DNA from 3 places in the Streptomyces sp. NPDC059906 genome. Region 3 is predicted to be linked to each of the others. Evidence: riboswitches for the same ligand, from Rfam matches in the RefSeq annotation. Region 3 holds a riboswitch; each other region holds the start of a gene.
The links. Region 3 has a riboswitch for cyclic di-AMP ahead of ACFV9J_RS26060 (M23 family metallopeptidase). Riboswitches for the same ligand answer to the same signal wherever they lie in the genome.
Positions count from the first base shown of each region.

Region 1 (9,953 bases), on a different contig from region 3:
CTCGACGCGGTCGGCGAGTTCCACCAGCCGCTGGGAGCCCGGGAAGAGCTTGGAGCGGAAGTCGGTGGTGATGCCGAAGGCGTACACGTCGACGTCGAGGTCGTCGACCACGCGCGCGAGCTGGTCGATCTGGTCCGGCGCGAGGAACTGCGCCTCGTCCGCGATCACGTAGTCCACCCGGCCGCCCTGCGAGAGGTGGTCGACGACGTGGGCGTACAGGTCCTGGCCGTCCCCGACCTCGACCGCGTCGGTGACGAGGCCGAGGCGGGAGGAGAGCTTGCCCTCGCCCGCACGGTCGTCGCGGGTGAAGATCATGCCGGCCAGTCCGCGCGCCGAGCGGTTGTGCTCGATCTGGAGAGCCAGTGTCGACTTCCCGCAGTCCATCGTTCCGGAGAAGAACACCAGCTCGGGCATGAGGGGTTGGGCACCTTTCGGCAGCGGGATCGGTGGAACGCAGAGGGTCAGGAGCGTACTTCGAGCAGCGGGACGAGCTGCTCGGCAGGGGTCATCGAACCGTGGTTGCCGACCATCGCCGACTCCTTGGGCTCGCGCTCGGAGGCGATGACCAGGACGTCGTCGCGCGCCGCGGCGACCACGTCGCCGATGCGGTCGTACACCCGGTCGTCGATGCGGGGGCCGAACCAGCCCGCGGCGATCGCCTCGTCCCGGGACGCCACCCAGAACTGCTCGCCGAGCACCTCGCGCCAGCAGAACAGCACGTCGTTGTGGGCGCCGGGGACGGCGTAGACGTGGCGGGCGCGGCCCTCGCCGCCGAGGAGGGCGACGCCCGCCTTCAGCTCCCAGTCCTCGTCGAAGTCGATGCGGTGCTCCTCGTCGAAGGGCACGTCGACCATGCCGTGGTCGGCGGTGACGTACAGGGCGCTGCGCGGCGGCAGCCGCTCGGCGAGGCGCTGGACGAGCCGGTCGACGTGGCCGAGCTGCCCGCGCCAGGTGTCGGAGTCGACGCCGAAGCGGTGCCCGGCGCCGTCGACCTCGGCGTAGTACGTGTAGACGAGGGCGCGGTCGGCGCGGGCCAGCTGCTCGGCGGCGCAGTCCATCCGGTCCTCGCCGGACAGGCGTCCGTGGAACTCGCCGCCGCTGAGCGCGACCTTGGTCAGCGGGGTGTTGGCGAAGGTGGGCGAGGAGACCTGGGCGGCGTGCACCCCCGCCTCGTGGGCGAGGCCGAAGACGGTGGGGTAGGGCTGCCAGGGGCCGGGCGCGGTCCACGGCTGCCACCGGAGCTGGTTCATCAGGGCGCCCGTGCCGGGATCGCGCACCGTGTATCCGGGCAGGCCGTGGGCGCCCGGCGGGAGGCCGGTGCCGACGGAGGCGAGGGAGGTCGCCGTGGTCGCCGGGTAGCCGGCGGTGATCGGGCGTCCGGTGCCGCCGCGCGAGCTGCCCAGGAGGGAACTCAGGAAGGGGGCGTCCTCGGGGTGCGCGCGCAGCTGCTCCCAGCCGAGGCCGTCGATCAGGAAGACGCAGTTGCGGTCGGCGGGGGTCAGTTCGGTGATCCCCGCGGTCATGCCCGGGACACCGAGGCCGGCGGCCAGGGTGGGCAGCAGGTCGGCGAGGGAGCCCCGGCCGTACTCGGGTACGGGGGCGGAGTCGACGGGGAGCGGTTCTGGGTGGGTGTCCCAGGCGGTGTGCTGCACCATCAGCGGGCGGAGTCCGCGGTCGCCTCGGAGAGGGCCTGGGCGAAGGTGAGCGCCTGGCGCACCGTCTCGGGGCCGTCCCCGGCCTCGCTGACGCGCAGGCTGAGGTCGTCGGCCGTCGAGCTGCCCGTGTAGCCGTGGTCGGCCTCGCAGTTGGGGTCGCCGCAGGCGGCGGGCTCCAGGTCGAGGCGGGAGACGGCGCCCCAGCCGATGGTCAGCACGATCTCGCGGGGCAGGGTGCCCGGCTTGTACTGCTCCGGGTTGGCGACGACGCGGCTGACGACGATGGACGAGATCCGGCCGAGCTTGACGGACTCCGTGGACGTCGTGGCGTACGGCGTCGGAGAGGTGTCGTCGGCGGCCTGCTCGTCGGTGTGGCTGACGATGAAGCGGTTGCCGGTGAGCACCAGCACGGTCACGTGCCGGCGCACCTCGTTCTGGTCGAACGTCGTCTCCTGGTGGACCAGGTACGACCGCACGGGCTCGCCGCCCACGGCGGCCTCCACCGCCTCGGCCACGAGGGCCGGGTAGTAGCCGCTGCGCTCGATCGCCGCTCGCAGCCCCTGGGTCGTCGTACTGGTCTTGGCCATGCCGTCCATCCTACGGGGACCCACTGACTGCGAGGCACGCTCCTGCGGTACCCGTCCGGGGCCGTACCCGGCGCGGGCACCGGGCCGGGTACGGGGCGTGGCGGGTCAGTAGGCCGGCAGGGTCCGCGGGCCGAGGTCGTCCCTGGCGGGAGGGGGCGCGAGGCGGACGGAGGCGCCGAGGACGCTCAGGCCGTGCGGGGCGACCACGACGGGCTCCAGGGTGACCGCGACGACCTCCGGGTGGTCGTCGACCAGCCGGGAGACCCGCAGCAGCAGCTCCTCCAGGGCGGCGGCGTCGACCGGGGCCGAGCCGCGCCAGCCGAAGAGGAGGGGGGCCGTGCGGACCGAGCGGATGAGCGAGGTGGCGTCCCGGTCGGTGACCGGAATCAGCCGGTGCGCCATGTCGCCGAGCAGCTGGGTGGCGGCGCCGGCGAGGCCGAAGGAGAGCACCGCGCCGGCCGCCGGGTCGATGACCGCCCGTACGACGGTGTCGACGCCGCGCGGAGCCATGCCCTGGACCACCGGGCGCAGCTCCGCGGGCTTTCCGAACAGCTCGGTCAATTCGGCGTAGGCCCGCCGCAGTTGCTGCTCGTCCGCGAGGTCGAGGCGTACGCCGCCCAGGTCGGCGCGGTGGCGCAGGTGCGGGGCGGTGGCCTTGAGGGCCACCGGGTAGCCGATGGTCCGCGCGGCGGCCGCGGCGTCGTCGGGAGTGGCGGCGGGCAGGGCGCGGTGCACGTGGACCCCGTACCGGCCGAGCAGGTCGCAGGTCTCCCGGCTGCCGAGGGTGAGCCCCTGCCCGCGCGCGAGGTGCCCCGCTATCTGCTGGGCGGCGCCCTTCTCGTCGATGTCCTCGTACTCCGGCACCTTGCCGGGGTCGGCGGCGTCGCGCCGCCACTGGGCGTAGGCGACCGCCTCGCCGAGGGCGCGGACGGCACGCTCGGCGGCGGGGTAGGCGGGGATGAGGTGGGCTCCCTCCGGGGGCAGGACGGCCGTGGGCGACTGGGCCGGGGCGGCGGACGGACCGGACGGGCGGGACGAGGCCCGATCGGCGGGGCCGGGAGCAGCATGGGGTGCGCCGCCCGGGGTCGTCCGGGAGGCCGGGCCGCCCGGGGTGGCCTGTGGCACGGCACCGGGGTCGGGCGGGAAGGCCGCGCCCGGAGCCGCGTCGGCGCCGGTGGCCGAAGCCGCCTGGGAAGTGGTGCCCGGCGTGGCCCGGGAGGCCGGGCCACCCTGCCGCACAGCACCCGGATCGACCGGGAAGGCCGCGCCCGGAGCCGCGTCGGCGCCGGTGACCGAAGCCGCCTGGGAAGTGGTGCCCGGCGTGGCCCGGGAGGCCGGGCCACCCTGCCGCACAGCACCCGGATCGACCGGGAAGGCCGCGCCCGGAGCCGCTTCGGAGCCGGTGGCCGGAGCCGGCTGGGAAGTGGTGCCCGGGGTGGCCTGGGAGGCGGTGCCCTGAGCCGGCTGCGGGGCCGTGCTCGCCGCCGCGGACAGGGCCTCCGCCAGGCCGCCCAGCTCCACGTGGACCACGAGGACGGGCTTGGTGGGGACCGCGGCCGCCGCGGAGCGCAGGGCCTCCGCGAGCGCGGCGTCCCCGGCCGCCCCCTCCCCCAGCGTCGGGATGGCGGTCACCACGACCGCGTCGCACGTGTCGTCGGCCAGGGCCCTGGCCAGGGCCGCGTGGAAGTCGTCGGCCGAGGCGGCGGTCGTCAGGTCCAGCGGCGGCTGCGGGCGCAGGCCCTCGGAGAGGCACGCGTCGTAGGTGAGCAGTCCCAGGGACTCCGAGTTGCCCAGGATGGCCACCCTCGGTCCGGCGGGCAGCGGCTGGCGGGCGAGGAGCAGCCCCGCGTCGACCAGGTCGGTGATGGTGTCGACCCGGATCACGCCGGCCTGCCGCAGCAGCGCGGAGACCGTCGCGTGGGGCAGCCGCGTCGCCCGTACGGCGTGCCCCTGGGGTGCCACGCCGCCGTGCCGGGCGCCCTGCACCACGACCAGGGGCTTGGCGGCCGCCGTGCGCCGGGCCAGGCGGGTGAACTTGCGGGGGTTGCCGATGGACTCCAGGTACATCAGCGCGACGTCGGTGTCCGGGTCGTCGTACCAGTACTGGAGGACGTCGTTGCCGGAGACGTCGGCGCGGTTGCCGGAGGAGACGAAGGTGGACACGCCGGTGACGCCGGTGACCCCGCCGCCGCGCCGGTGCAGCCGGGAGAGCAGGGCGATGCCGATGGCGCCGGACTGCGCGAACAGGCCGATCCGTCCCGCGCGCGGCATCTCGGGGGCGAGGGAGGCGTTGAGCCGCACGTCCGGGGAGGTGTTGATGATCCCGAAGGCGTTGGGCCCGATGATGCGCATGCCGTACGTGCGCGCGTGCCTCACGAGGGCGCGCTGGCGTTCACGTCCCTCGGGGCCGCTGTCGGCGTATCCGGCGGAGACCACCACCAGTCCCTGCACCCCGTGTTCGCCGCACGCGGTGACGACGTCCGGGACGTGTTCGGCGGGCACGGTGACGACGGCGAGGTCGACGGGCCCGTCGATGTCGCGCACGGAACGGCACGCCACCACCCCGTCGAGCTCCTTCATGTCCTCGGGGAAGGCCCTGTTCACGGCGTACAGGAGCCCCGTGTAGCCGGCGTCCCGGATGTTGCCGAGGATGCTGCGGCCGACGCCGCCCGGGGTGCGGCCGGCGCCGACGACCGCGACCGAGCCGGGCTGCAGCAGCCGCTGGACGGAACGGGCCTCCGCGCGGTGCTCGCGCGCGTACTGCACGGCCAGCGAGCGGTCGGTGGGTTCGAGACCGAACTCCAGGCGGACCACCCCGTCCTCGAAGCTCCGCTTCTGGGTGTACCCGGCGTCCATGAAGACTTTGATCATCTTGTTGTTGGCGGGCAGCACCTCGGCGGCGAAGCGGCGGATGCCCCGCTCGCGGGCCACGGCGGCGATGTGCTCCAGGAGGGCGGAGGCGACGCCGCGCCCCTGGTGGGCGTCCTGGACGAGGAAGGCGACCTCGGCCTCGTCGGCCGGTGCGGTGGCGGGCGTTCCGCCGGCCCCGATCCGGTCGTAGCGTACGGTGGCGATGAACTCGCCGCCGATGGTGGCCGCGAGTCCCACCCGGTCCACAAAGTCGTGGTGCGTGAAGCGGTGGACGTCCTTGGCGGACAGGCGAGGGTACGGCGCGAAGAAGCGGTAGTACTTCGACTCGTCGGAAACCTGCTCGTAGAAGCTGACCAGGCGCTCGGCGTCGTCAACGGTGATGGGGCGGACGCGTGCGGTGCCGCCGTCGCGCAGCACCACGTCGGCTTCCCAGTGGGCGGGGTACTCGTGCCGGTCCGACGAGGTCTGCATGGGCCCCAGAGTACGGCTCGCGTACGACAACGGCGCGGGGCAGTCTGTGGGGGACGGAGGTCCGGACCGAGGCCGCGGTCCGGGACCTTTACGGGGCGGCCCACGGGGTCGTCCCGGCTTGCTTCACGATGTGGGAAACTGGTCTAGACAAGACTGGTCTAGACAACTTCAACGCCTCTGAACACCTGAAGGGCAGCATCACATGGCTGAGCGCCGCGTCAACGTCGGCTGGGCCGAGGGTCTCCACGCCCGCCCCGCCTCCATCTTCGTCCGAGCCGCCACGGCCACAGGCGTCCCGGTGACGATCGCCAAGGCCGACGGGTCCCCCGTCAACGCGGCCTCCATGCTGGCCGTCCTCGGCCTCGGCGCCCAGGGGGGCGAGGAGATCGTCCTCGCGTCCGACGCCGAGGGCGCGGAGGCGGCCCTGGACCGGCTGGCGAAGCTGGTCGCCGAGGGGCTCGAGGAGCTTCCCGAGACCGTCTGACGGACGGGACAGCAGCACCGAAAGGCCCGCCGGGACCACCGGACGGGCCTTTCACCTTTTTCCCTTCCGCTTCCGCTTCCGCTTCCGCTTCCACTGACGCTTCCACTGCTGCGCATTCGGGACGGCGGAAATAGCCGCCGGAATTCCCCCGCTTTTGTATACGGAACCTGTGTTACCGGAGCGGGCTCGCGGTGTTTACGGAATGTTGCGTATTCCTCACACGCTCCGTCGCCGACGCCGCCGAGGCGAATCGGAGCCGGTGCCCGGACGCCGACCGCTCGATGTGCCGGGTCATGAGCGCCCGCGCGCGTTCGCCGTCGCCCCGGGCCACGGCGTCGGTGATCGCGGCGTGCTCCGCCCAGTGCTCCGCCGGTCCGACCGGCGCCTCCACGACGTACATCCAGGCGATCTTGTGGCGGAGCTGGGTCAGCAGCGCGGTCAGGGAGGGGCTGTCCGCCGCCCGGGCGAGGGTCTCGTGGAACCAGCCGCCCAGGGAGCGCAGCTCGTCCACGGTGCCCCGCCCGGCCCGCTCCTGCCCCAGCCTGACCAGGCCGCGCAGCACCTTGAGGTGGGCGTCGGTGCGCCGCCGCGCGGCCCGGGCGGCACCGAGCGGCTCGAGGAGCGTGCGGGTCTCCAGCAGGTCGGCGGCCTCCCGCGCGGTCGGTTCCGCGACGCACGCGCCCGCGTGCCGCCGGGTCACCACGAAGCCCTCCGCCTCCAGCGTGCGCAGGGCCTCGCGGACGGGGACGCGGGAGACGCCGTAGCGGCGGGCGAGGATTTCCTCGGTGAGCCGGCTCCCGCGTCCGTGGACGCCGGCCACGATGTCGTCCCGGATCGCCGTGCACACCGAATGCGCCGGAATACGCATGACCGACCTCCGCCTTGATCCCCTGAAACGCCGACGATGGACGCGCTTTCAGCGACTCTAGGCCAAGCAAGCCGGTATGGAATACAAAAAGCCCCGAGTTCGAAGCCGGGGCTTTTTCGTCAGACGTTCACTCCGTGGGAGCGGAGATAGGCGACGGGGTCCATGTCCGAGCCGTACTCGGGGCTCGTACGGGCCTCGAAGTGCAGGTGCGGTCCGGTGACGTTGCCGGTGGCACCAGAGACGCCGATCTGCTGGCCGGGCTCGACCGACTGGCCGACCGAGACGCCGATGGAGGACAGGTGCCCGTACTGCGTGTACGTACCGTCGTGCATCCTGATCACGACCTGGTTGCCGTACGCGCCGCCCCAGCCGGCCTCGACGACGGTGCCGACGCCCACGGAGTGCACGGACGTGCCGCTGGAGGCGTGGAAGTCGATGCCGGTGTGGCTGCCCGAGGACCACAGGGAGCTGCCGGCCTGGTAGGCGGTGGAGACGTACGAGGCGGTGATCGGCGCGACGAAGGTGTTGAGGCGCTTGCGCTCCGCCTCCCGCGCGGCGCGCTCCTTGGCCTCGCGCGCCTCCTTGGCCGCCTCGGCCGCCCGCTCGCGGGCCGCCTCCCGGGCCGCCTCGCGGGCGGCGGCGTCCGCGGCCGCCTGCTTCTGGGCGAGGGCCTGGGCGTCGATCTCGTCGGCTATGGAGTCGCCGATGGTGACGACCGGGGTGAGCCCGGTCTGTTCCACCTCGGGCTCGGCGGCGAGCGCCGGAGCCGCGAGGGTGCCGACCACGCCTGTGGTGGCGAGGGCCGCGACCCCCGCCGCGCGGACGGTGGTGCGGTGCATCCGGCCGGTACGGCGGTGCTTCCCGGTGGCGCGCGTGAACGCCATGTAGAGGCTTGTCCTTTCCTTCCCTCTCGCCTACCGGGTTAGCTGACGGGTTCGGAGGTGGAAGGTCTCCTACGGACCCCCTCGCGGTGCGCGCGGGCGTCCGATTCACCCCAGGGACTGCGATGGGTCCCCGGCTCCCCTGGCTCGCGCCGTACGGGGACTCGGCGATGGCTGTCCGGTGCCGCGGATGCGGCGCACTGCCTGACGAACAGCCCGGACGACGCTAAACGCGGCTGCGTTCAATCCTCAAACGCAACAGGCTTTTTGTAGCGCACGCCACAGGGCAGACGGGCAACCACTCCCCCAATCCGGACAAACGGCGGCCCTGGTGACACACCGGTCACCAGGGCCGCCGCGCACGCGTGCCGCTACTCGGCCGCCACCACGGTGACTTCGCCGATACCGAGGGCCTCGACGGGCTCCTTGATCTGGGCCGCGTCGCCGACGAGGACCGTCACGAGACGGTCCACCGGGAAGGCGTTCACGACCGCCGCGGTGGCCTCCACGGTGCCCGTGGCGGCCAGTTGGCGGTAGAGCGTGGCCTGGAAGTCGTCGGGCAGGTGCTGCTCGACCTGGTCGGCCAGCGTGCTCGCCACGGCCGCCGCCGTCTCGTACTTCAGCGGCGCCACGCCCACCAGGTTCTGCACGGCCACGTCGCGCTCGGCGTCGGTGAGCCCCTCCGCGGCCAGCTTGCGCAGCACCGTCCACAGGTCCTCCAGGGCGGGACCGGTGTTGGGCGTGTCGACGGATCCGCTGATGGCGAGCATCGCGGCGCCCGTGCCGTCCGGGGCGGAGCGCAGGACCTGGCCGAACGCCCGCACACCGTAGGTGTAGCCCTTCTCCTCGCGCAGGACGCGGTCCAGGCGCGAGGTGAGGGTGCCGCCCAGGCAGTAGGTGCCGAGCACCTGCGCGGGCCACACGCGGTCGTGCCGGTCGGCGCCGGTACGGCCGATCAGCAGCTGCGTCTGGACGGCGCCGGGACGGTCCACGATGACGACCCGGCCCCGGTCGTCGGCGGTCACCGGGGGAACGGGGCGCGGCTCGGCGGCCGAGCCGGTCCACGCGCCCAGGGTGTCGCCGAGCAGCGCGTCCAGGTCGACGCCGGTGAGGTCGCCGACGACCACCGCGGTGGCCGTGGCGGGGCGGACGTGCCGCTCGTAGAAGGCGCGTACGGCCGCCGAGTCGATGGCCTCGACCGTTTCCTCGGTGCCCTGGCGCGGGCGCGACATGCGCGCGTCGGCCGGGAACAGCTCCTTGGAGAGTTCCTTGGCGGCACGCCGGGAGGGGTTGGCCAGCTCGTGCGGGATCTCGTCGAGCCGGTTGCGCACCAGTCGTTCGACCTCGCCGTCCGCGAAGGCGGGCGCCCTGAGGGCGTCGGCGAGCAGGCCGAGTGCCTTGCCGAGGCGCGAGGCGGGCACCTCCAGGCTCAGCCGGACGCCGGGGTGGTCGGCGTGCGCGTCCAGGGTGGCGCCGCAGCGCTCCAGCTCCGCGGCGAAGTCCTCGGCGGAGTGCTTGTCGGTGCCCTCGGAGAAGGCGCGCGCCATGATGGTGGCGACACCGTCGAGGCCGGCCGGCTCGGCGTCCAGGGGGGCGTCGAGGAGCACCTCGACGGCGACGACCTGCTGGCCGGGCCGGTGGCAGCGCAGCACGGTCAGGCCGTTGCCGAGGCTGCCGCGCTCGGGGGCGGGGAACGCCCAGGGCTTGGGCTCGCCGGCCTGCGGCTGGGCGTGGAATTCCATGGTGGCGAGCTCGGTCACTTGGCCGCCTCCTCGTTCTCGTCGGTGGCGTCGGTGGCGTCGGTCTCGTCGGCGGGGGCGGTGGGCTCGTAGACGAGCACCGCGCGGTTGTCGGGGCGCAGGCGGGCCTTGGCGACCTCCTGGACCTCCTCCGCGGTCACCTCAAGGACCCGCTGCACGGCGGTGAGGGCGAGCTGCGGGTCGCCGAACAGGACGGCGTACCGGCACAGTTCGTCGGCGCGGCCGGCGACCGTGCCCAGGCGGTCCAGCCACTCGCGCTCGAGCTGGGCCTGGGCGCGCTCCATCTCCTCGGCCGTGGGGCCCTCCTCGGCGAACCGGGCCAGCTCCTCGTCGATGGCGGTCTCGATGACCGGCACCTCCACGTCGCCGGACGTCT
Region 1 is NZ_JBHWKU010000044.1:20,040-29,992, reverse strand. Features, by position in the region: gene ACFV9J_RS37210 (thymidine kinase) at 1-414, opposite strand, end outside; gene ACFV9J_RS37205 (alkaline phosphatase family protein) at 462-1,655, opposite strand; gene ACFV9J_RS37200 (DUF5998 family protein) at 1,655-2,251, opposite strand; gene ACFV9J_RS37195 (GNAT family N-acetyltransferase) at 2,348-5,584, opposite strand; gene ACFV9J_RS37190 (HPr family phosphocarrier protein) at 5,787-6,068, shown strand; gene ACFV9J_RS37185 (GntR family transcriptional regulator) at 6,241-6,936, opposite strand; gene ACFV9J_RS37180 (M23 family metallopeptidase) at 7,056-7,820, opposite strand; cyclic di-AMP (ydaO/yuaA leader) riboswitch at 7,833-7,997, opposite strand; gene ACFV9J_RS37175 (M16 family metallopeptidase) at 8,189-9,577, opposite strand; gene ACFV9J_RS37170 (M16 family metallopeptidase) at 9,574-9,953, opposite strand, start outside.
Region 1: linked by a shared signal. The riboswitch ahead of ACFV9J_RS37180 (M23 family metallopeptidase) and the one ahead of ACFV9J_RS26060 (M23 family metallopeptidase) in region 3 are both predicted to bind cyclic di-AMP.

Region 2 (9,953 bases), on a different contig from region 3:
TCGCCGCACTGCTCTGGCAGCCCCTGTTGTCGAGGCGAAAGAGAAGTTGGTGAACGACCGTCACCCGTCGGGGACAAGGACCGCCCCGGCTTCGGCTTCCGACGCCGCATCGGCGCACTACGCGTCGTACGGCACGGGGGAAGCCCAGTACGGCGACCTCACCACGTACGGCGGCGGCTACGCCTCCACCGGTTTCTCCCCCGGCGCTGCCGACAGCTCGGCCTTCGACGCGGACCCCCTCTTCGGCAGCATGCCCGGCCACTACGCGGGGACCCCCGAGACGACGGGTTCGTACGGCACCGCCCAGTGGTCCACCGGCGGCGAGCAGTCCCCGCACTACGACGCGTACGCGGCCCAGCACCACGCCGCCTTCGACACCGGCGCCTACGACACGACGACGTGGACGGCCGGTTACCAGCAGCACGAAGCCGTACCGCCGCACGGTACGGGCACCGAGGCCACCGGCCAGTGGGACACCGGCGCCTGGAGCCACCCGGACCAGTCCGGCGCTCCGGCCGACGCGACCCAGCAGTGGGCTTGGGGCACGCAGACCTTCGACACCGGCGCCTACGACGCCACGCAGTGGAACACGGGCCCCGCGGCCACCGAAGTGGTCGAGGACCCGGCCGGCCCGGCCGAGCACCCCGTACCGGACGGCGCCGCGCCCGTCGACCACAGCACCGAACCCGGCGCGTACGACGTCGAGTTGGCCGCCACCGGCGAACTCCCCGCCGTGACCGCCCTGCTGGACGACCAGGAAGAGGTCACGCCGGCCGCGCGGATCCCGGCCGCCCGCGCCGGCTCGCGCACCGGCTCCCGCGCCGGGGCGCGCTCCCGTCGCCGTCAGCCCGCCAAGCGCTCCGCACTGCTGACCATCGCCGTGCCGTCGGCCTGCGTGATGAGCGTCGCCGGTATCGCGGCCGCCTCCGTCGGCAGCCTGACCGGCGACGAGGGCACGGAGACCGCGGCGTCCGCGCCGGACCCGGGCAACGCCGAGGCCGCGCCGGTGAAACCGTCCGCCGCCAACAACAAGCTGGACACCCAGCTCACCAGCCTGGCCGCCGGGGCCGACGACTTCGCCGACCGGGCCAGCCGGACGCAGGAGCGCATCGACCTCAAGGCCCAGCAGGACGCCGAGAAGAAGCGCGCGGCGCAGGAAGCGGCCCGCAAGGAACGGCTGCGCCCCAAGTTCGCGCTCCCGGTGGCGCAGCACGGCCTCAGCGCGTACTACGGTCAGGCCGGCATCAACTGGATGTCCGTCCACACCGGCATCGACTTCCCCGTGTCGTACGGGACGAAGGTGATGGCGGCGACCGACGGCACCGTGCGGACGCAGTACAACAGCGCCTACGGCAACATGATGATCGTGACCGCGAAGGACGGCACGGAGACGTGGTACTGCCACCTCTCCAGCTACCAGGTCCCCTCCGGTACGACCGTGAAGGCGGGCGACGCGATCGCCTTCTCCGGCAACTCGGGCAACTCGACCGGTCCGCACCTGCACTTCGAGGTGCGCCCCGCGGGCGGTTCGTCGATCGACCCGCTTCCCTGGCTGCGCAGCCACGGCATCAGCCCGACGTGACGCCGTAACGTCTCAGCGGACCGGCGGGTCGGCCGTCACGGTCGCCGTCAGAGCTTCTCCACCGGCGCATACCGCAGCAGCAGCCGCTTCGGCTTGGTGTCCCCGAAGTCGATCGTCGCCTCGGCGTTGGACCCGGTGCCCTTGACGCCGACCACCGTGCCGAGCCCGAACTGGTCGTGCGTGACGCGGTCGCCGACCGCCAGCGAGACCGTGGGCTGCTCGGCACCGGCCGACCTGCCCGTGGCGAAGCCGGAGGCCCCCGACGCCGAGGACCGGGACCGCGACCGGGACGACGACAGCGACGCCGCCACGCCCGAGACCGGAGCGGAGGGCGCGGGACCGTTCACCCCGGTCCGCTTCCATTCCAGGTGCGGGGCCGGGATCTCCTCCAGGAACCGCGAGGGCGGGTTGTACGACGGCTGGCCCCAGGCGCTGCGCAGCGTCGACCGGGTCAGGTAGAGCCGCTCGCGGGCGCGCGTGATGCCGACGTAGGCGAGGCGCCGCTCCTCCTCCAGCTCCTTGGCCTGGCCGAGGGCGCGCATGTGCGGGAAGACGCCGTCCTCCATGCCGGTGAGGAAGACGACCGGGAACTCCAGGCCCTTGGCGGTGTGCAGGGTCATCAGGGTGACGACGCCGTCGCCGTCCTCTTCGTCGGGGATCTGGTCGGAGTCCGCGACGAGCGCGACCTTCTCCAGGAAGTCGGCCAGGGTCCCGGACTCCTCGCCCTCGGCCTGCTCCTGCTCGAACTCCAGGGCGACGGCCGCGAGTTCCTGGAGGTTCTCGATGCGGGTCTCGTCCTGGGGGTCGGTGGAGGCCTGCAACTCGGCGAGGTACCCGGTGCGTTCGAGGATGGCCTCCAGGACGGTCGCCGGTCCGGCGCCGGACTCGACGACCGTACGGAGGTCCTCCATGAGCGTGTTGAACCGCTTGACGGCGTTCGCGGAGCGCGCGGCCATGCCGTACGCCTCGTCGACGCGCCGCAGCGCCTGCGGGAAGCTGATCTTCTCGCGCTGGGAGAGGGCGTCGATCATCGCCTCCGCGCGGTCGCCGATGCCGCGCTTGGGGACGTTGAGGATGCGGCGCAGCGGCACCGAGTCCTCCGGGTTGGCCAGCACCCGCAGGTAGGCCAGGACGTCCCGGACCTCCTTGCGCTCGTAGAAGCGGACGCCGCCGACGACCTTGTAGGGCAGGCCGGTGCGGATGAAGACCTCTTCGAAGACACGGGACTGGGCGTTGGTCCGGTAGAAGACGGCGACGTCGCCGGCCTTGGCCTCGCCCGCGTCGGTGAGGTGGTCTATCTCGTCGGCGACGAACTGCGCCTCGTCGTGCTCGGTGTCGGCGACGTACCCGGTGATCTGCGCGCCGCTGCCCTGGTTGGTCCACAGGTTCTTGGGACGGCGGGACTCGTTGCGCTCGATGACCGCGTTGGCGGCGCTGAGGATGGTCTGCGTGGAGCGGTAGTTCTGCTCCAGCAGGATCGTCGTCGCGTCCGGGTAGTCCTCCTCGAACTGGAGGATGTTGCGGATGGTGGCGCCACGGAAGGCGTAGATCGACTGGTCGGCGTCGCCCACCACGCACAGCTCGGCGGGCGGCACCTCGGCCTCGGGCGGCACGTCCACGGGGTGCTCCGAGGGCACGCCGACCAGCTCGCGCACCAGCGCGTACTGGGCGTGGTTGGTGTCCTGGTACTCGTCGACCAGGACGTGCCGGAAACGGCGGCGGTAGTGCTCGGCGACGTCCGGGAAGGCGCGCAGCAGATTGACCGTGGTCATGATCAGGTCGTCGAAGTCGAGGGCGTTCGCCTCGCGCAGCCGCGACTGGTACATCGCGTAGGCCTGGGAGAGGGTCTTCTCGAAACCGTCGGCGGCCTGGGCGGCGAAATCCTCCTCGTCGATCAGCTCGTTCTTCAGGTTGCTGATCTTCGCGCTGAACGACTTCGGCGGGAAGCGCTTGGGGTCGAGGTCCAGGTCGCGGCAGACCAGCGCCATGAGCCGCTTGGAGTCGGCGGCGTCGTAGATCGAGAACGACGAGGTGAAGCCGAGCTTCTTCGACTCGCGGCGCAGGATGCGCACGCACGCGCTGTGGAAGGTCATCACCCACATCGCGTTGGCGCGCGGGCCGACGAGCTGCTCGACGCGCTCCTTCATCTCGCCCGCGGCCTTGTTGGTGAAGGTGATCGCGAGGATCTGGCCCGGGTGGACGTTCCGCTCGGCCAGCAGGTGGGCGATGCGGTGGGTGAGCACACGGGTCTTGCCGGAGCCAGCACCGGCCACGATGAGCAGCGGGGAGCCGGAGTGGACGACGGCGGCGCGCTGGTTCTCGTTCAGCCCCTCCAGGAGCGCCGCGGCGTCCAGGGCGGGGCGCGGGGCGCCGTCCCGGTAGTGGGTGTCCCGCTCCGGGGGCGCGTCGAACTTCCCGCCGAACAGATCGTGCGGAACCGGCTCCGGTCCGTGATCGTCCTCGGGCGGCGGCGGAGGTTCCTCCTCGTGACCCCGGGGGGTCTGGAGGCTCGCCAGGAAGCTGTCGTCAAAGAGGCTGCTCATCGCTCTCCGAGTCTAGGGCGCCCCACCGACAACCCGGTGCCACCCCGGAAAATGCCCACCGCTCCCGGGCGCGGGCACGCCCTGCGACCAGCGGGACCACGAAGAGTGACGGCCATTACCGCCCCGGGGGCGCCCGAACAAAAGGTCACGAAAATGTATCGGGCATATCACCCACCAACCTTCACAGCGGCCACACGAGTTGGCTACGGTGCGGGGCAGGCCGCTCGACCCCCTCCGGCGAACCTCGCCGGTCCGCGCGGCCTCCGCCGAGTCCGGTGCGCCGCACGGCAGCCGGAGCCGGGGACCCAACCGAGAACTTCGGGGTGAATCGGCGACACCGCCCTCCATGAGGGACGGAGGCGCCGTAGGGCAACCCTTCCATGCCACACCGCCCGAACCCGACAGCTAACCCGGTAGGCGGAGCACTGGAAGGAGTCGCCTCCTTGGCGTCGCACCGCAAGTCGCGTCCCACCGGTACCCGCGTCGCGGGCATACGGACCCCGGCCCTCGCCACCGCGGCCCTCACCTCCGTCGCCCTGCTGTCCCAGACGGCCAGCGCCACGCCGTCGGACGACCGGCCGACCCTGGAGGAGGTCGAGAAGAAGGTCGACGACCTGTACCGCCAGGCCGGGTCGGCGACCGAGAAGTACAACGCGGCCAAGGAGAAGACCACCAAGCAGCGCAAGAAGGTCGACACCCTCCTCGACGACGTCGCCCAGCGCACCCAGAAGCTCAACGACGCGCGCGAGGAGCTGGGTTCCTTCGCCTCCGCCCAGTACCGCACGGGTGCCTCGGTCCCGGAGACCGCGACGCTGCTGCTCGCGGACTCGCCGCAGGACTACTTCGACCAGAACCAGCTGATGAACCGGCTCACCGGCCGGCAGAAGACCGCCGTCGACGACTACGTCACCCAGCAGTCCGAGACGATGAAGAAGCGCCGGGAGGCCACCGAGAGCCTCGAAACGCTCACCGACTCGCAGAAGGACCTCAAGACGGCCAAGTCGACCGTCCAGAAGAAACTCGCCACCGCGCGGGAGCTGCTTTCGGAGCTGACCGCCGAGGAGAAGGCCCGGCTGGCGGCGATCGAGAAGAAGAAGCAGCAGGAGGCCGCCCGCAAGGCCGCCGAGCTGGCGAAGCAGCAGGCCGCGCAGGAGGAGGCCGAGCGCAAGCGCCGGGAGGAGGCCGCCCAGCAGGAGAGCGGCTCCGGATCCTCGGGAGGCTCCGGCGGCACCGGTTCGTCGGACTCCTCGGGCTCGTCGACGCCGGGCACCTCGACCGGCACCAAGGCCGACAAGGCGATCGCCTTCGCCCGCGCCCAGATCGGCAAGCCGTACGTCTGGGGCGCGACGGGCCCCGGCTCCTACGACTGCTCGGGTCTGACCCAGGCCGCCTGGAAGGCCGCCGGCGTGACGCTGCCGCGCGTCACCTACGACCAGGTCAACGCCGGCACCACCGTCTCCGTCTCCCAGGCGCAACCCGGTGACCTGGTCTTCTTCTACGACGACATCAGCCACGTCGGCCTGTACATCGGCGACGGCATGATGATCCACGCCCCGAAGCCGGGCGCGTACGTCCGCGAGGAGTCGATCTTCTACGACGGCGAGTCGTCGATCTACAGCGTGGTGCGCCCCGCCTGACCAGCACGGTTCCTTACCATCGTGCCCATGCCACCGGCCACCCATCCCTCAGCGCTGCGCACCTGGTGGGCGCAGCGTCCACCGGCGGCCGGGGCCGCGGTGATGGCGACCGGCATCGTGTCGGTCGCCCTGCATCTGACGGGCCGCGAGGTCCTGTCCCGGATCGCCCTCGCCCTGGCCTGCGCCGCCTGGCTGATACTGGCGGCGAACTTCGTCTACCTGCTGCTGGCCGACCACGCCCAGTGGGTGCGGCGGGCCGGGACACCGGGGGCGCTCACCGCCGTCGCCGCGACGACCGTGCTCGGCACGCGTTTCTCCCTGCTCGGCTGGACGCTCCTGGCGGCGGTGCTGCTGGCGCTGGCGGCCCTGCTGTGGCCGTGGCTGCTGTTCCTGGTGGTGCAGCACTGGGGGCGGCGGATGCCCGGGGCGGTGTTCCTGAGCTGCGTGGCCACGGAGGGGCTCGCCGTGCTCGCCGCCACGCTGGCCGCGGCCACCTCGACGCCGTGGCTGGCGCACGCGGCGCTGGTGCCGTTCTGGCTGGGGATCGTGCTCTACCTGATCGCGCTGTTCCGCTTCGACCTGCGGCAGGTGGCCCGGGGCTCCGGGGACCACTGGGTGGCGGGCGGCGCGCTCGCCATCTCGGCGCTCGCCGGTGCCAAGCTGCTCGCGGCGGCCGGGACCGGCATGTACCTGTGGAACGCCGACGACCAGGCCGTCCTGCACGACGTGACCGTCTTCCTGCTCACGCTCGACCTCGCCTGGTACGCCGTGCTCCTGGCCGCCGAGATCGCCTGGCCCCGCCTGCGCTACGACGTGCGCCGCTGGTCGACCGTCTTCCCGCTCGGCATGACGGCGGCGGCGACGCTGTCGGTGTCCGCCGTCGTCGACGTCCCGTGGCTGGACGCGCCGGGCCGGGCGCTGCTGTGGATCGCGGTGGCCGGGTGGCTGGCGGTCGCGGCGGGGGCGGTCGGCCGGGCCCGGGCCGGGCTGCGGTCCGCGGCGGCGGACTCCGGGGCGGCGGTCAGGTCCACAGCACCGCGATGAAGACGTTCACCAGGGTCAGCCCGCCCACCAGGCCGAACAGCGGCTTCTCCACCTTCTCCTCGTCGCGCTTCACGTAGACCAGGCCGAGGATCACGATGAGCACGGCGAGCTTCACGCCCATCTTGACGTTGTCCACGGCAGTGTCCTGGGCCTGGTTGAGGCCGATCAGGACGGCACCGGTGACCAGCATCGTCAGCGCGCCGTGCAGCATCGCGGGGGTGAACCGGGCCGCGTCCTGGCCCATCGCCTTCATCTGGGTGAGGAAGCCGCCGAGGAGCGCGGCGATGCCGATGATGTGCAGGCCGACGAAGAGGTGGATGAGTACGTCCATGAGGCCGGAGCCTAATGAGGGACCCGACGCGCCCGGACACCGGCCCGCCCCGGCGCTCCCATAACAGCTCACGTCCCCCACCCGCCCCCGGTCCGGCATATCGGTCATCACCCTGCGTGAAGACGCCGGGCCTCGGAGGGCGTGGCGATCACATGCGGTCGCCGCCTGATCCGCTGCCGCCACTTCCGTGCATCCCGTCACCGGCCCGTTACCGACGCGCCTAGCGTCCTGGCCCAGGCAGCCGGAACGGACCGGAGCCGACCCGGCGCCGGCCGGAGTCGAGTCGTACGGAAGGACGTGGATCGCAGGTGGGAGCGCACCGCAGGCCGCGACAGCGCGCGAAGGGCGGGAGCAGGGCCCGTACGGCGGCCACGATCACCCTCGCGGGGGCGGCCACCGCGACGGGCCTGGGCGGCGGGACCGGACACGCCGACCCGCAGCCGACGGCGGCCCAGGTCAGGGCCAAGGTGGACAAGCTCTACCAGGAGGCCGAGGTGGCCACGGAGAAGTACAACGGCGCGAAGGAGAAGGCGGACGCCGCCGAACAGCGCCTGGAGGACCTGCGCGACGAGGCCGCCCGCAAGGAGGACCGGCTGAACTCGGCAAGGGAGGCGCTGGGTTCGGTCGCGGCGGCGCAGTACCGCAGCGGCGGCCTCGACCCGGCCCTGCAACTCGCGCTCTCCGCCGACCCGGACCGGTACCTGGACGGCGCCGCGTTCGCCGAGCGCGCGGGCAGCCGGCAGCAGGCCACCGTGGGCCGCGTACGCAAGGAACTCCGCGACATCGAGCAACTGCGCGGCGCCGCCCGCGTCGAGGCGGCCTCGCTGAAGTCGCGCCGGGCCGAGCTGAAACGTCACCGCGAGACCGTCACCGGCAAGCTGGAGGCGGCCCGCCGCCTGCTGTCCCGGCTGACCGCCGAGGAACGCGCCGACGTCGGCGACCGGGCCTCCCGCTCGGCGCCGGGCACCCGGGCGGGCCTGTCCCCCTCGTCCCAGGCCCCCAACTCCCGGGCCGCCGCGGCCGTCGCGGCCGTCGCCTACGCCTACCAGAAGCTAGGCAGCCCCTACGTGTGGGGCGCGACGGGCCCGAACGCCTTCGACTGCTCGGGCCTCACCCAGGCCGCCTACCGCGCCGCCGGCGTCTCCCTCCCCCGCACCACCTACGCCCAGATCGACGCGGGCCGCCGCGTCCCACGGTCCGAACTCCTCCCCGGCGACCTGGTCTTCTTCTACTCGGGCATCAGCCACGTCGGCATCTACGTCGGCAAGGGCCAGATGATCCACGCCCCGAACCCATCGGCGCCGGTGCGCGTCGCCCCGGTCGACGAGATGCCGTTCGCCGGAGCCACGCGGGTGGTGTGACGCTCCGGGCCCCCACCGCCGTCGCGGCGACTTGCCGAGCGTCACGGACGCGGGCTCCACCCTTCCGGCACCGGCCGGCCGCGGCTTGTCCGGACGACGAGTCGGGCCGAGGCCTCGCGCTGCTGGTTCGAAGTGACCCGGATGCCGGTCAGCGCTTGGCTCGCGCTTCAAAGACGTGTTGCCGTGCGGACGAGGTCGGCGGCTGCGCGAAGCCGGCTCTGGGGAGGCCACGCGATCACGGTCGTCACGGGTGGTGCGTCGAGGACCGGCACGGCGGTGAGATCCCGGCGCAGGTCGGTGCCGACGGACTCGGGCAGGATCGCGGTGGTACGGCCGAGCGCGATCAGTTGGAAGAGCTGCGTCAGGTTCCGCACCTCTGCGCCCGGTCCTTCCGGATAGCTGCCGCCGGGGCCGGGCCAGCGCGCCATCGGGAGTTCCGGCAGGGTGGTGACCTCGGCCATCCGAATCTGTGAGCGCCCGGCCAGTGGGTGGGAGGCGGGCAGGATCGCCGCCTGTCCCTCGGTGCGCAGAATCTCCGTGTCGAGTCCGACCGCCGAGTCGAAGGGCAGATGCAGCAGAGCCACGTCTGCTTGCCCGTTCTGCAGCAGTTTCTGCTGCTGATGCGCCTCGCAGAGCAAGAGGTCGACGGGGACCGCGCCGGGCTCCACGCGGTAAAGGTCGAGCAGTTTCGCCAACAACGTGTCAGCGGTGCCGGATTTGACGGCGAGAACGAGGCGGGGGCGCCTTGACGCGGTCTGCCGGGTACGCCGCTCGGCTGCGGCTACCGCGCTGAGGATCGCGCGGCCTTCTGACAGCAGTACGGCCCCGGCCTCGGTGAGCGTGACCTTACGGCTGGTGCGCTCCAACAGGCAGACGCCCAATTGTCGCTCGAGCCGGGCGATCGCCCGGGACAGAGGCGGCTGGGCCATCTCCAGACGCTGGGCGGCCCTGCCGAAGTGCAGTTCCTCGGCGAGGGCGACGAAGTACCGCAACTCGCGTATCTCCATGCCCGCACAGTAGCCGCGGCGGACGGACGGCCCATGTCGCGCGGGTATGGGTGCATGACCGAGGTGGTGTTGGTGCAGGGTCGAAGCGCGGCCATGCTCGCTGTCATGAGTGAGAAGACGATCGCGCTGGTCACCGGCGCGAACAAGGGAATCGGGTACGAGATCGCGGCCGCGCTGGGCGCGTTGGGCTGGAGTGTCGGTGTCGGCGCTCGGGACGAGCGGCGCAGGCTGGACGCCGTGGCGAAACTGCGCGCCGCGGGTGCCGACGCGTTCGGCGTGCCCCTGGACGTGACCGACGACGCAAGCGTGACCGCCGCTGCGCGGCTGATCGAGGAGCGAGCGGGGGGCCTCGACGTGCTGGTCAACAACGCCGGCGTGGCGGGCGGCCGGCCGGAGGAGCCGACCGCCCTCGGCCCGGAGACCGTGCGACGGCTGGTGGAGACCAACG
Region 2 is NZ_JBHWKU010000001.1:440,845-450,797, reverse strand. Features, by position in the region: gene ACFV9J_RS02215 (M23 family metallopeptidase) at 50-1,582, shown strand; gene pcrA (DNA helicase PcrA) at 1,630-4,125, opposite strand; cyclic di-AMP (ydaO/yuaA leader) riboswitch at 4,380-4,562, shown strand; gene ACFV9J_RS02205 (NlpC/P60 family protein) at 4,569-5,762, shown strand; gene ACFV9J_RS02200 (tellurite resistance/C4-dicarboxylate transporter family protein) at 5,790-6,806, shown strand; gene ACFV9J_RS02195 (hypothetical protein) at 6,784-7,137, opposite strand; gene ACFV9J_RS02190 (NlpC/P60 family protein) at 7,446-8,498, shown strand; gene ACFV9J_RS02185 (LysR family transcriptional regulator) at 8,666-9,505, opposite strand; gene ACFV9J_RS02180 (SDR family oxidoreductase) at 9,599-9,953, shown strand, end outside.
Region 2: linked by a shared signal. The riboswitch ahead of ACFV9J_RS02205 (NlpC/P60 family protein) and the one ahead of ACFV9J_RS26060 (M23 family metallopeptidase) in region 3 are both predicted to bind cyclic di-AMP.

Region 3 (9,953 bases):
CCCGGCGACGGCAGCGGATTCGTGTCCCGGCTCGCCGACGAGACGGAGGCCCGGCAGCTCACCGTGGGGCTGGACGTACTCCGCTCGGCGCGCGGCGTCCTGGACGACCCGGTGTCCCCGAACGCCGAGGTCCGCTACACCGCGATCCGCCTGACCGAGTGCCTCGCGGACGCGCTGCGGGTCGCGGAGTCGAGGGGGCGGCGCGCCTGGCCGAGGACCACGCCGAACCGTAGGAGCAGCAGCGGAGCCTAGTGTGTGCCCGCCGGAACCCGCCGCCCGTCTGTCTCCCGGAGTGCCGCCCATGCCCCTCCCCCACGTCCTCCTCTCCGCCGCCGTCTCCCTCGACGGCTACCTGGACGACACCGGACCCGAACGACTCCTGCTCTCCAGCCCCGCCGACTTCGACCGGGTCGACGAGGTGCGGGCGTCGGTCGACGCGATCCTCGTCGGGGCCGGGACGGTCCGGGCCGACAATCCGCGGCTGCTGGTGAACTCGGCCGAGCGGCGGGCCGCCCGGGTTGCGGACGGACGGGCGGAGTACCCGCTCAAGGTCACCGTCAGCGGCAGCGGTGAGCTGGATCCGGCGGCGCGGTTCTGGCACACGGGTGGGGACAAGGTGCTGCTGACCACGGACGACGGGGCTCACCGGGCCCACGCGCTGGGGATCGGCGCCGACGTCGTGTCCCTCGGGCCGGACCTCGACTGGCGGGCGGCGTTGGAGTACCTCCACGACCGGCGGGGCGTGCGGCGGCTCATGGTGGAAGGGGGCGGGACCGTCCACACCCAGCTGCTCCAGCAGGAACTCGCCGACGAGCTGCAGCTCGTGCTCGCGCCGCTCCTGGTCGGGGACCCGGCCGCGCCCCGGCTGTTCGGGCCCGGTGCCTACCAGGGCGGGCGGCTGCGGCTGGTCGAGACGCGGCGGATCGAGGACGTGGTGCTGATGCGGTACCTCCCGACCGCACCCGGCACCGGTGACCGCGTCGCCGCCGCCGACCGGCACTGGCTGGCGCTCGCCTGCGAGCTGGCCGAGCTGTGTCCGCCGTCGGACACCGCCTTCAGCGTGGGGGCAGTCGTGGTCGCCGCCGACGGAAGCGAGCTGGCGCGGGGGTACTCGCGGGAGGGCGGTGATCCGGTCGTGCACGCCGAGGAAGCCGCGCTCGCGAAGGTCGACCGGGAAGACCCGCGGCTGGCCCGCGCCACCGTCTACAGCAGCCTGGAGCCCTGTGCCCGCCGCGCCTCCCGGCCCGCGCCCTGCGCCCGGATCATCCTCGACGCCGGGGTGCGCCGCGTCGTCACCGCCTGGCGGGAGCCGGACACCTTCGTGGCGGGGGCGGACGGCAGCGGGGTGCTCACCGCCGCGGGTGCCGTCGTCGTCGTACTGGCCGAGTACGCGCGGCGGGCGAAGGCGCCCAACCGCCACCTGGAGGGGTAGGGAGCGCGGGGCGAGGAGATACCGATGTGCATTCCGCCCCCGGGATGACGTACAGTGGTGAGCACAACGACGCGGGGTGGAGCAGCTCGGTAGCTCGCTGGGCTCATAACCCAGAGGTCGCAGGTTCAAATCCTGTCCCCGCTACTGAAGGCCGAGGGCCGGAATCCGAAAGGGTTCCGGCCCTCGGTGCGTTTCCGCAGGTGCCCCGTGTCATCCGGTCGGCCCCTCACCGCTCGCCGCCCGTCCCCGCCCCCGCAACCCTGGAGTGCGGGACGGCAAGCGGCGCGGACGTACGGGGCGGCGGGAGACGAGTGGTGCGGCCAGGTGACGTGGACGACGAGGGAGCGGCCGCCAGAGCCGGTGGCCGGCTCCCCGGCGATCCCGTGCCCGACCCCGGCCTCGGCCTCGACGACGAGCCCCAGCCCGTGCCGCCCCCGGGGCCGCCCCGACGGCGGGTCGCGTACGGGCGCGCCTTCGTGCACGCGCTCCCCGTGCTGCTGATCGCCGTCGCCATCCTGTACGACATCTTCACCCCGAGGTATTTCACCGCCGGCCCGCTCTACACGGCCGCGCCCCTGATCGCCGCCCCGCTCTACTCGCGGCGCGGCACGGCGCTCACCGGCGCCGCGGTGGTCGTCGCGGTCATCGCGCTGCAGCTCGGCAAGGGCGTCATCCACTACGTCGACTCCCTCACCGAGCTGATCACCATCGCGACGGTCGCGGTGCTCGCCGTCCTCGTGAACGGCATGGTCCGCCGCAGCAGCGAGCGCCTCGTCTCCGTCCGCGAGATCGCCGAGGCCGCCCAGCGCGCCGTCCTGCCCGAACCCGCGGAGCGGATCGCCGGCTTCGAGATCGCCGTCTGCTACGAGGCCGCGCAGGCCGACGCCTTCATCGGCGGCGACCTGTACGCCGTGCAGGACAGCGCCCGCGGCGTCCGGCTGATCGTCGGGGACGTGCGCGGCAAGGGCATGGGCGCGGTGGCCGCCGTCGCCGTGGTGATCGGCGCCTTCCGGGAGGCGGCCGAGCAGGAGGCGACGCTGGAGGCGGTGGCCCAGCGCCTGGAGCGGGCGCTGGCGCGCGAGGGCACCCGGCGCGACGGACTGGACGCCTTCGAGGGCTTCACCACCGCCGTCCTCGCCGAACTCCCGCACGGCGACGGCACCGTACGCATCGTCAACCGGGGCCATCCCCCGCCCCTGCTGCTCCACGGCGACGGAACCCTCGGCCCGCTGCCCGCCCACGAGTCGGCGCTGCCGCTCGGCATGGGCGAGCTGGGCGTGTGGCCCGACCGGGCGGAGGAGGTCGCCTTCCCCGGCGGGGCCACGCTGCTGCTCTACACCGACGGGCTGACCGAAGCCCGGGACGCGAAGGGCGAGTTCTACGATCCGCAGACGCGGCTGGCCGGCCGCGTCTTCCCGCATCCGGCGACCCTGCTCGACACCCTCGCCGAGGACGTGCGCCGGCACTCCGGGGGCGGCATGGCGGACGACATGGCGCTGCTCGCCGTCCGGCGTCCTCGGCGCGCTGATCATGATCATTGTCACGAGCCGTGACAGCGCGACCCCCCTCCGCATAACAACTGATACACCGTCAGAAGAAAGTGCCGCGAAGGGGAATACCGAGGCCCGGCCAACTCGCCCGGTTTTCACCGGTCGTGAGGCGTACGTCCCGGCCGTATTCGGTAATGATCAAGAGGAACGGCTTGGAATCGGAGCCTCGCGTCTATTAACGTTCGATAACGCAGCGCGGTCGTCCCAGCCGTCACAGAAGGCGGCTCCGTGCGCACGCGCCGAATCCCGCAAGGGAACCGGGGAACCACCACATTGGGGTGAATCGGGCGTATGCCGCCGTGGAAACACGGTCGGCAGGCACCCGTAGGAGACCTTCCTGCTCCGAACCCGTCAGCTAACCCGGTAGGCGAAAGGAAGGAAAGGAGTACGCCCACGTGGCGTCAAACCGGCCTGCCCCCGAGGCCCCGTCCGCGCCCAGTGGGCACGGCACCGACACCTTCGGCTACGACGGCTACCGCGCCGAAGAGGGTCCCTGGGAGGAGTGGAATCCCACCGCGGAATCCATCCGCCCCGTACGCGGCCGGCACCGCGTGGCCAAGCAGCGCGGCGGACTCGCCCGCAGCTCCACCGTCCTCGGCGTCGGTGTCATAGCCGCCGTCGGAGCGGGCGGCATGGCCAGCGCGCAGACCGGCAAGCCCCCGGTGTCCATCTCCATGCCGGACCTGCCGAACGTCGGCTCGCTCATGCCCGGCGGTGACGAGCAGTCGGAGCCCGAGGGTTCCGCCACCCCGCTCAGCGGCATCACCCAGGCCGTCGCCGCCGACAGCGCGGAGGGCGCCGACACCACCGGCGCCGGTGAGTCGCTGCGGGCCCGGATCATGGCGCAGGCCGAGCAGCAGCAGGCGCAGGTCGAGACCAAGGCCGCCGCCGAGGCCCAGGCCGCAGCCGAGAAGAAGGCGCAGGAAGCCGCCGCCAAGGCGGAGAAGGAGGCCGAGGAGAAGGCCGCCGCCGCCAAGAAGAAGGCGGAGGAGGAGGCCGCGAAGAAGGCCGAGGCCGAGCGGCTCGCGAAGCTGGCCAAGCAGTACACGCTGCCGACCTCCTCGTACACGATCTCCTCCACGTTCAACCAGGCCGGCTCCCTGTGGGCCTCCGGCCACCACACCGGCCTCGACTTCGCCGCCCCCACGGGCACGCTGCTCAAGGCGGTGCACAGCGGCACCATCACGTCGGCCGGCTGGGACGGGTCGTACGGCTACAAGACCGTCCTCACCCTCGACGACGGCACCGAACTCTGGTACGCGCACCAGTCGTCCATCAACGTCAGCGTCGGCCAGAAGGTCACCACCGGTGACGTCATCGGCCGCGTCGGCGCCACCGGCAACGTCACCGGCGCCCACCTCCACCTGGAGGTCCACACCGGTGACGGCTCGGGCATCGACCCGATGGCCTGGCTGCAGAGCAAGGGCTTGACCCCCTGATCCACCCGCTGGACCATGACGGTCCTGACGGCAACCGTTCCTTTGGACTGGACGGAGGCAGCCCGCTCAGCCGCACGCCCCGAACGGTCTTGGGCGCACTGGTCCCCGGCGTACTCAACCCCGAGGCGGCGACACGGATCCCGTCCGTGGTCCGTTCTCGGGAGGCCAGTTTCCTCACGACCTGGCCAGTTGGACACGGCCAGAGGCGACGGGGAGGCCCCGAACCATCACTCCGGTGGAGCGGGGGCCCCGCACGCTGGCGCCGTACCCGGCGTCCCAGATCGCGCTGACCACGTTAGCCCGGTCGGCCCGCGACAGCGCAACCCAGGACCCCGACGATCACACGATCGAGCTACATCGCCGGCAACCGAGACGACGTCGTCCTCGCCACCAAGGTCAGCCAGCACCCCGAGTACCCGGGCCTGTCCGCCGCGAACATCAAGGCCGCGGCCGACGCCTCGCTGCGCCGCCTGGGCACCGATCACATCGACCTGTACTACACCCACTTCGACAAGCCCGAGGTGCCGGTCGAGGAGATCGTCGGCGCGCTCGACGAACTGGTGAAGGCCGGCAAGGTACGGCACATCGCCGCCTCCAACATCTCCGCCGAGCGGCTCGCGGCGTCCCTGGAGTTCTCCGACCGCGAGGGCCTCGCCCGCTACGTCGCCCTCCAGCCGCACTACAACCTCGTCTCCCGCGACACGTACGAGGGCGAACTGCGCGACCTCGCCGAGCAGGCATCTCTCGCCGCCGTGCCGTACTACGCCCTCGCGGCCGGCTTCCTCACCGGCAAGTACCGGCCCGGCACGGAGGTGGACAGCCCGCGGGCGGGCGGTGCGGCCCGGCACCTGGAGACCGAGCGGGGCCGCCGGGTGCTGGCCGCCCTGGACGAGATCGCCGCGGCCCACGAGGCTCCCGTCGCCACGGTCGCCCTCGCCTGGCTGGCCGCCCGGCCGACGGTGGCGGCGCCGATCGCCTCCGCGCGCACGGTGGAGCAGCTGCCGGCGCTGCTGGGTGTGGCCGAGCTGAGCCTGACGGAGGACGAGGTCGGGAGGCTGACCCGGGCCTCCGCCTGATCGGGCGGCCGTCGCGTCGCGCACCTACGGCCGGTGCGGGCCGGGCGGCGCGTACGGGTGGTACGACGGTGCGTACGGCGGTACGGCCGGCGGTGCGTACGGGTTGTGCGGGGCCTGTGTGGTGTAGGGGGCCTGCGGGGCGTAGGGGCCGGGTGCCGTACGGAGGCCGTACGCGCCGGGCGTCCCGCCGTACGGATACGCCCACGGCGGCACCGCCACCGGCATCCGCACCGGCACGGGCGGCGGGGCGGTGGCCCGGGCCGCGTGGTCCAGGGCCGGGCGGGCCAGGTCCCGCAGGTGCCACAGGACGTCCAGCAGCGCCCGCTCCCGTGCGGCGAAGTCGGCGCCCGCCCGGCCCCGGCGGCCCCGCTGCCGCAGGAACGCCACCGAGGTCGCGCAGGCCTCGTACCGTGCCACCGCCCGCGCCCCTTCCTTCCCGGCGTGCCGGCGGGCGTACTGCCGGGCGATGCGGCGGGCCCGCATCGAGCCGAGCGCGTAAGGCTCCGCGGGCGTGAGCCATCCGGCCATGACGTACGCGGGCAGCTCGGCCCGCACGGTGCCCAGTTCGCGCTGCCGGGTCCAGATCACCAGCCAGGTCAGCAGGCCGAAGGACGGCACCATGAACGCCGCGTAGACGGCGAAGAAGCCGTACTCGCCGAACGCGGCCGAGCCGTTCCACAGGGCGTGCATGCCCATCGCGAGCAGCAGCCCGGCCAGCGGGAGCAGCGCCCGGCGCAGGCGGTGCCGGCCCGTCGAGAGCGCGGCGACGCCGAAGCCGATGCCGGTGAGCACGGTGAACAGCGGGTGCGCGAAGGGCGACATCACGACGCGGACGAAGAAGGTCGCGGCGGTGACCGAGGCGAAGCCGCTGTCACCGGTGAGCTGGTCGGTGCCGAAGGCGGTGCCCAGGTAGAGGATGTTCTCGGTGAAGGCGAAGCCGGTCGCGGTGACCCCGGCGACGACCACGCCGTCGACGATGCCGGTGAAGTCCCGCCTGCGGAACAGGAAGACCAGGAGGACGGCGGCCGCCTTGGCGGACTCCTCGACGACCGGCGCTATGACCGTGGCGCCCAGGGTGTCCGCGCTCGCCGGGTCGGCGGTCGCGGTGGCTATCCAGCGGGTCGCGAAGCTGTTGGCGACGATCGCTATCAGCGCCGCCGCGCAGGCCCCCCAGGCGAAGCAGAAGAGCAGGTTCCGCCAGGGGCCGGGGTCCACCCGGTCCAGCCAGCGGAACGCGGCCATGAGCAGCGGCACCGGCAGCACCGCCAGGCCCAGCCCCACCAGGAACCCCTGCGTGCCGGTCTGTTCGCGCACCAGGGCCAGGATCACCAGGCCGGAGAGCGCGAGCAGCGTGATCAGCGCGCCGTAACGGACCCAGGTCCGCTGCCACCAGTGCGTATGCCGGTGCACACGGGTCGGATACGGGGGACAGGTGGCCACGGCAGGACCCTAACCGGTGGGGAGCGGCTCCTTGTGCTGTACGCGACGGAAGAGCAGGTCGTTCACCACATGTCCCTTGTCCAGTCCCTGGCCCTCGAAACGGGTCAGCGGCCGGTGCTCGGGGCGCGGCGAGAATCCGCCGCCGGGCACGGTGTTCTCGAAGTCGGGGTGCGCGGTCAGCACGTCGAGCATCTGCTTCGCGTACGGCTCCCAGTCGGTGGCGCAGTGCACCACGGCCCCCGGGGCGAGCCGGGTCGCGGCCAGGGTCAGGAACTCCGGCTGGATCAGCCGGCGCTTGTGGTGCCGCTTCTTCGGCCACGGGTCGGGGAAGTAGACGCGCAGCCCGGCGAGGGAGTCGGGGGCGAGCATCTCGCGCAGCAGGATGATCGCGTCGCCGTTGGCCACCCGGATGTTGGACAGCTCCCCTCGCTCCGCGAGGCCCAGCAGGTTGCCCTGGCCGGGGGTGTGGACGTCGGCGGCGAGGATGTTGGTGTCCGGGGCGGCGGCGGCCATCCGGGCGGTGGCCTCGCCCATGCCGAAGCCGACCTCCAGGACGACGGGGCGGGCGTTGCCGAAGAGTTCGGCGAGGTCGACGACCCGCTGTCCGTCGATGTCCAGCCCCCACAGGGGCCACAGCCGTTGCAGCGCGTCCGCCTGCCCGGCGGTCACCCGGCTCCGCCGGGGCTGGAAGCTGCGGATCCGCCGCTCGAAGTGCGACCCGGCGGGATCGGCCTTCGGCCCGTCGGGGAAGCGGGGCTCGCCCTTGGCGCGGACGTGCCGCAGGGAAGCGGATGCGGCCTCGGGGGTGTGGTGGGAGTCAGACACAATGCGTCGATTTTAGACCGCGCCACGCGCCCGTGGTTGCGACAGGCCGTAGATGTAGTTAGAGTCTATAACGCAAGCGATTGGCTGAAGCGCCAGTTGAAGTGACAGTCGTACCCGTGGGGAGAGACACCGTGATTCACCACCAGATCCGCCTTGCCATGCGCCCCGACGCACCCCGGGACAAGGTCGAGGAAGCACTTGAGATGCTCCGCAGGATGGGGCGCGAGATCGATGCCGTCGCGTACTGGACGGTCGGGCGCGACGTGGGCGGCGACTTCGACTACGGAGCGATGTTCGCCGTCGAGGACATCGAGGGCTACCGGGCGTACATGCACGCCCCGCTGCACCGGCGGGTCGACGAGATCGGGCTGCCGCTGGTGCGCAACATGGTCTCCCAGGACCTGACCGACGACGAGGACCCGGCCACCGGCGACCGCATCCGCCAGATCCACGCCGAGCGCTTCGCGGGCGACCCGGCCCTCGTCGCCCTGATCGAGGGCCTCGGCTCGTACGAGGGCAGCAGCGCTCCCGGGCGCGGTTAGCCGGCCCGCCGCCCGCCGCCCGCGCCCGACGGGGTGCCGGGCGGTCGGGTGGTTCCTAGTCCGCCAGCATCGCCAGCGTTCTGCGGGCCACCTCCCGGCCGATGGGCAGGGACGCGGTCGCCGCGGGCGACGGCGCGTTCAGGACGTGCACCGCGTGGGCGCCCTCCTTGATCAGGAAGTCGTCCACCAGCGTGCCGTCCGCGAGCACCGCCTGCGCCCGGACCCCGGCCGGGGCGGCGACCAGGTCGCCCTCCGCCACCGCCGGCAGCAGTCTGCGGACCGCCGTGGTGAAGGCGCTCCTGGACAGGGACCGGCGCAGCTCGCCCGCCCCGTATCTCCAGTGCCGTCGGGCTATGTGCCACGAACCCGGCCAGGCCAGGGTGGCGCCCAGCTCGCGGGGGCGCACCACGCCCCAGCCGTATCCCTCGCGGGCCAGCGCCGGTACCGCGTTCGGCCCGACGTGGACGCCGCCGTCGATCCCGCGGGTCAGATGCACGCCGAGGAACGGGAAGGCCGGGTCCGGCACCGGATACACCAGTCCCCGCACCAGCTCCGGCCGCGCCAGCTCGTAGTACTCGCCCCGGAACGGGACGATCCGCATGCCCGGGTCGTCCCCGGTCAGCTGGGCGATCCGGTCGCAGTGCAGCCCGCCGCAGTTGACCAGAGCCCGGGCCCGGAGCACGTCCCCGGTGCGGGTCTGGACGGCGACGCCCAGGCCGGGGCGCCGGTCGACGCGGTGCACCTCGGCGCCGTAGCGGATCTCCGCCCCGGACGCCCGCGCGAGCTGCCGGGCCACGGCGCCGTAGTCGCAGATCCCGGTGGTGCCGACGTGTATGGCGGCCAGGCCCCGCACCTCGGGCTCGTACTCCTGGATCTGGGCGCCGCTCAGCTCGCGCACCGGTATGCCGTTCTCCCGGCCGCGCTGCACGAGGGCGTGCAGGCGGGGCAGCTCGGCGCGGTCGGTGGCGACGATCAGCTTGCCGGTGACGGCGTGGTCGATGCCGTACTCGGCGCAGAACTTGACCATCTCGGCGGCGCCCCGGACCGCGTAGCGCGCCTTGAGGGAGCCGGGGCGGTAGTAGACACCGCTGTGGATGACGCCGCTGTTGCGGCCCGTCTGGTGGCGGGCGGGGCCCGGCTCCTTCTCCAGGACCGTGACCTGGGTGCCCGGTGCCGCGCGCGTGATCGCGTACGCCGTGGACAGGCCGACGATCCCGCCGCCGATCACCAGCACGTCGCAGTCGTACACGGGGCTCCGAACGAGCCCGGCCCGCACTTCTTCCATGTCCCGGCCCACCTCCCACTTCGATAGTGCACTGCGCCACTGACAATGCCCTCAAACCCGTCAGGGGCGGGCGATCGGGCGATCAGGCCGGAGTCACCAGCAGGGGGCGGGCGCGCTCGCGCAGTTCCACCACGCGCGGCTCGTCGCCGTAGGGCTCCAGGCGGTGCAGGAGGTCCTTCACGTACTCGGTGGTACGGGCCGAGGAGATGCGCCCGGCCACCTCGACCGCCCGCACGCCCTGCTCGCAGGCCGCGTCCAGATTGCCGGACTCCAGCTCGGCCACCGCCGAGACGACGAGTCTGAGGCCGTGCGAGCGTACGAACTCCTCCGTCGGTTTCGACAGCGCCTGCTCGGTGAAGCGGCG
Region 3 is NZ_JBHWKU010000019.1:17,127-27,079, reverse strand. Features, by position in the region: gene ACFV9J_RS26080 (hypothetical protein) at 1-252, shown strand, start outside; gene ACFV9J_RS26075 (dihydrofolate reductase family protein) at 302-1,432, shown strand; tRNA gene ACFV9J_RS26070 (tRNA-Met) at 1,503-1,576, shown strand; gene ACFV9J_RS26065 (PP2C family protein-serine/threonine phosphatase) at 1,762-2,985, shown strand; cyclic di-AMP (ydaO/yuaA leader) riboswitch at 3,210-3,366, shown strand; gene ACFV9J_RS26060 (M23 family metallopeptidase) at 3,378-4,421, shown strand; partial or broken gene ACFV9J_RS26055 (aldo/keto reductase) at 4,784-5,497, shown strand; gene ACFV9J_RS26050 (PrsW family intramembrane metalloprotease) at 5,522-6,937, opposite strand; gene trmB (tRNA (guanosine(46)-N7)-methyltransferase TrmB) at 6,947-7,762, opposite strand; gene ACFV9J_RS26040 (Dabb family protein) at 7,894-8,304, shown strand; gene lhgO (L-2-hydroxyglutarate oxidase) at 8,360-9,589, opposite strand; gene ACFV9J_RS26030 (hypothetical protein) at 9,672-9,953, opposite strand, start outside.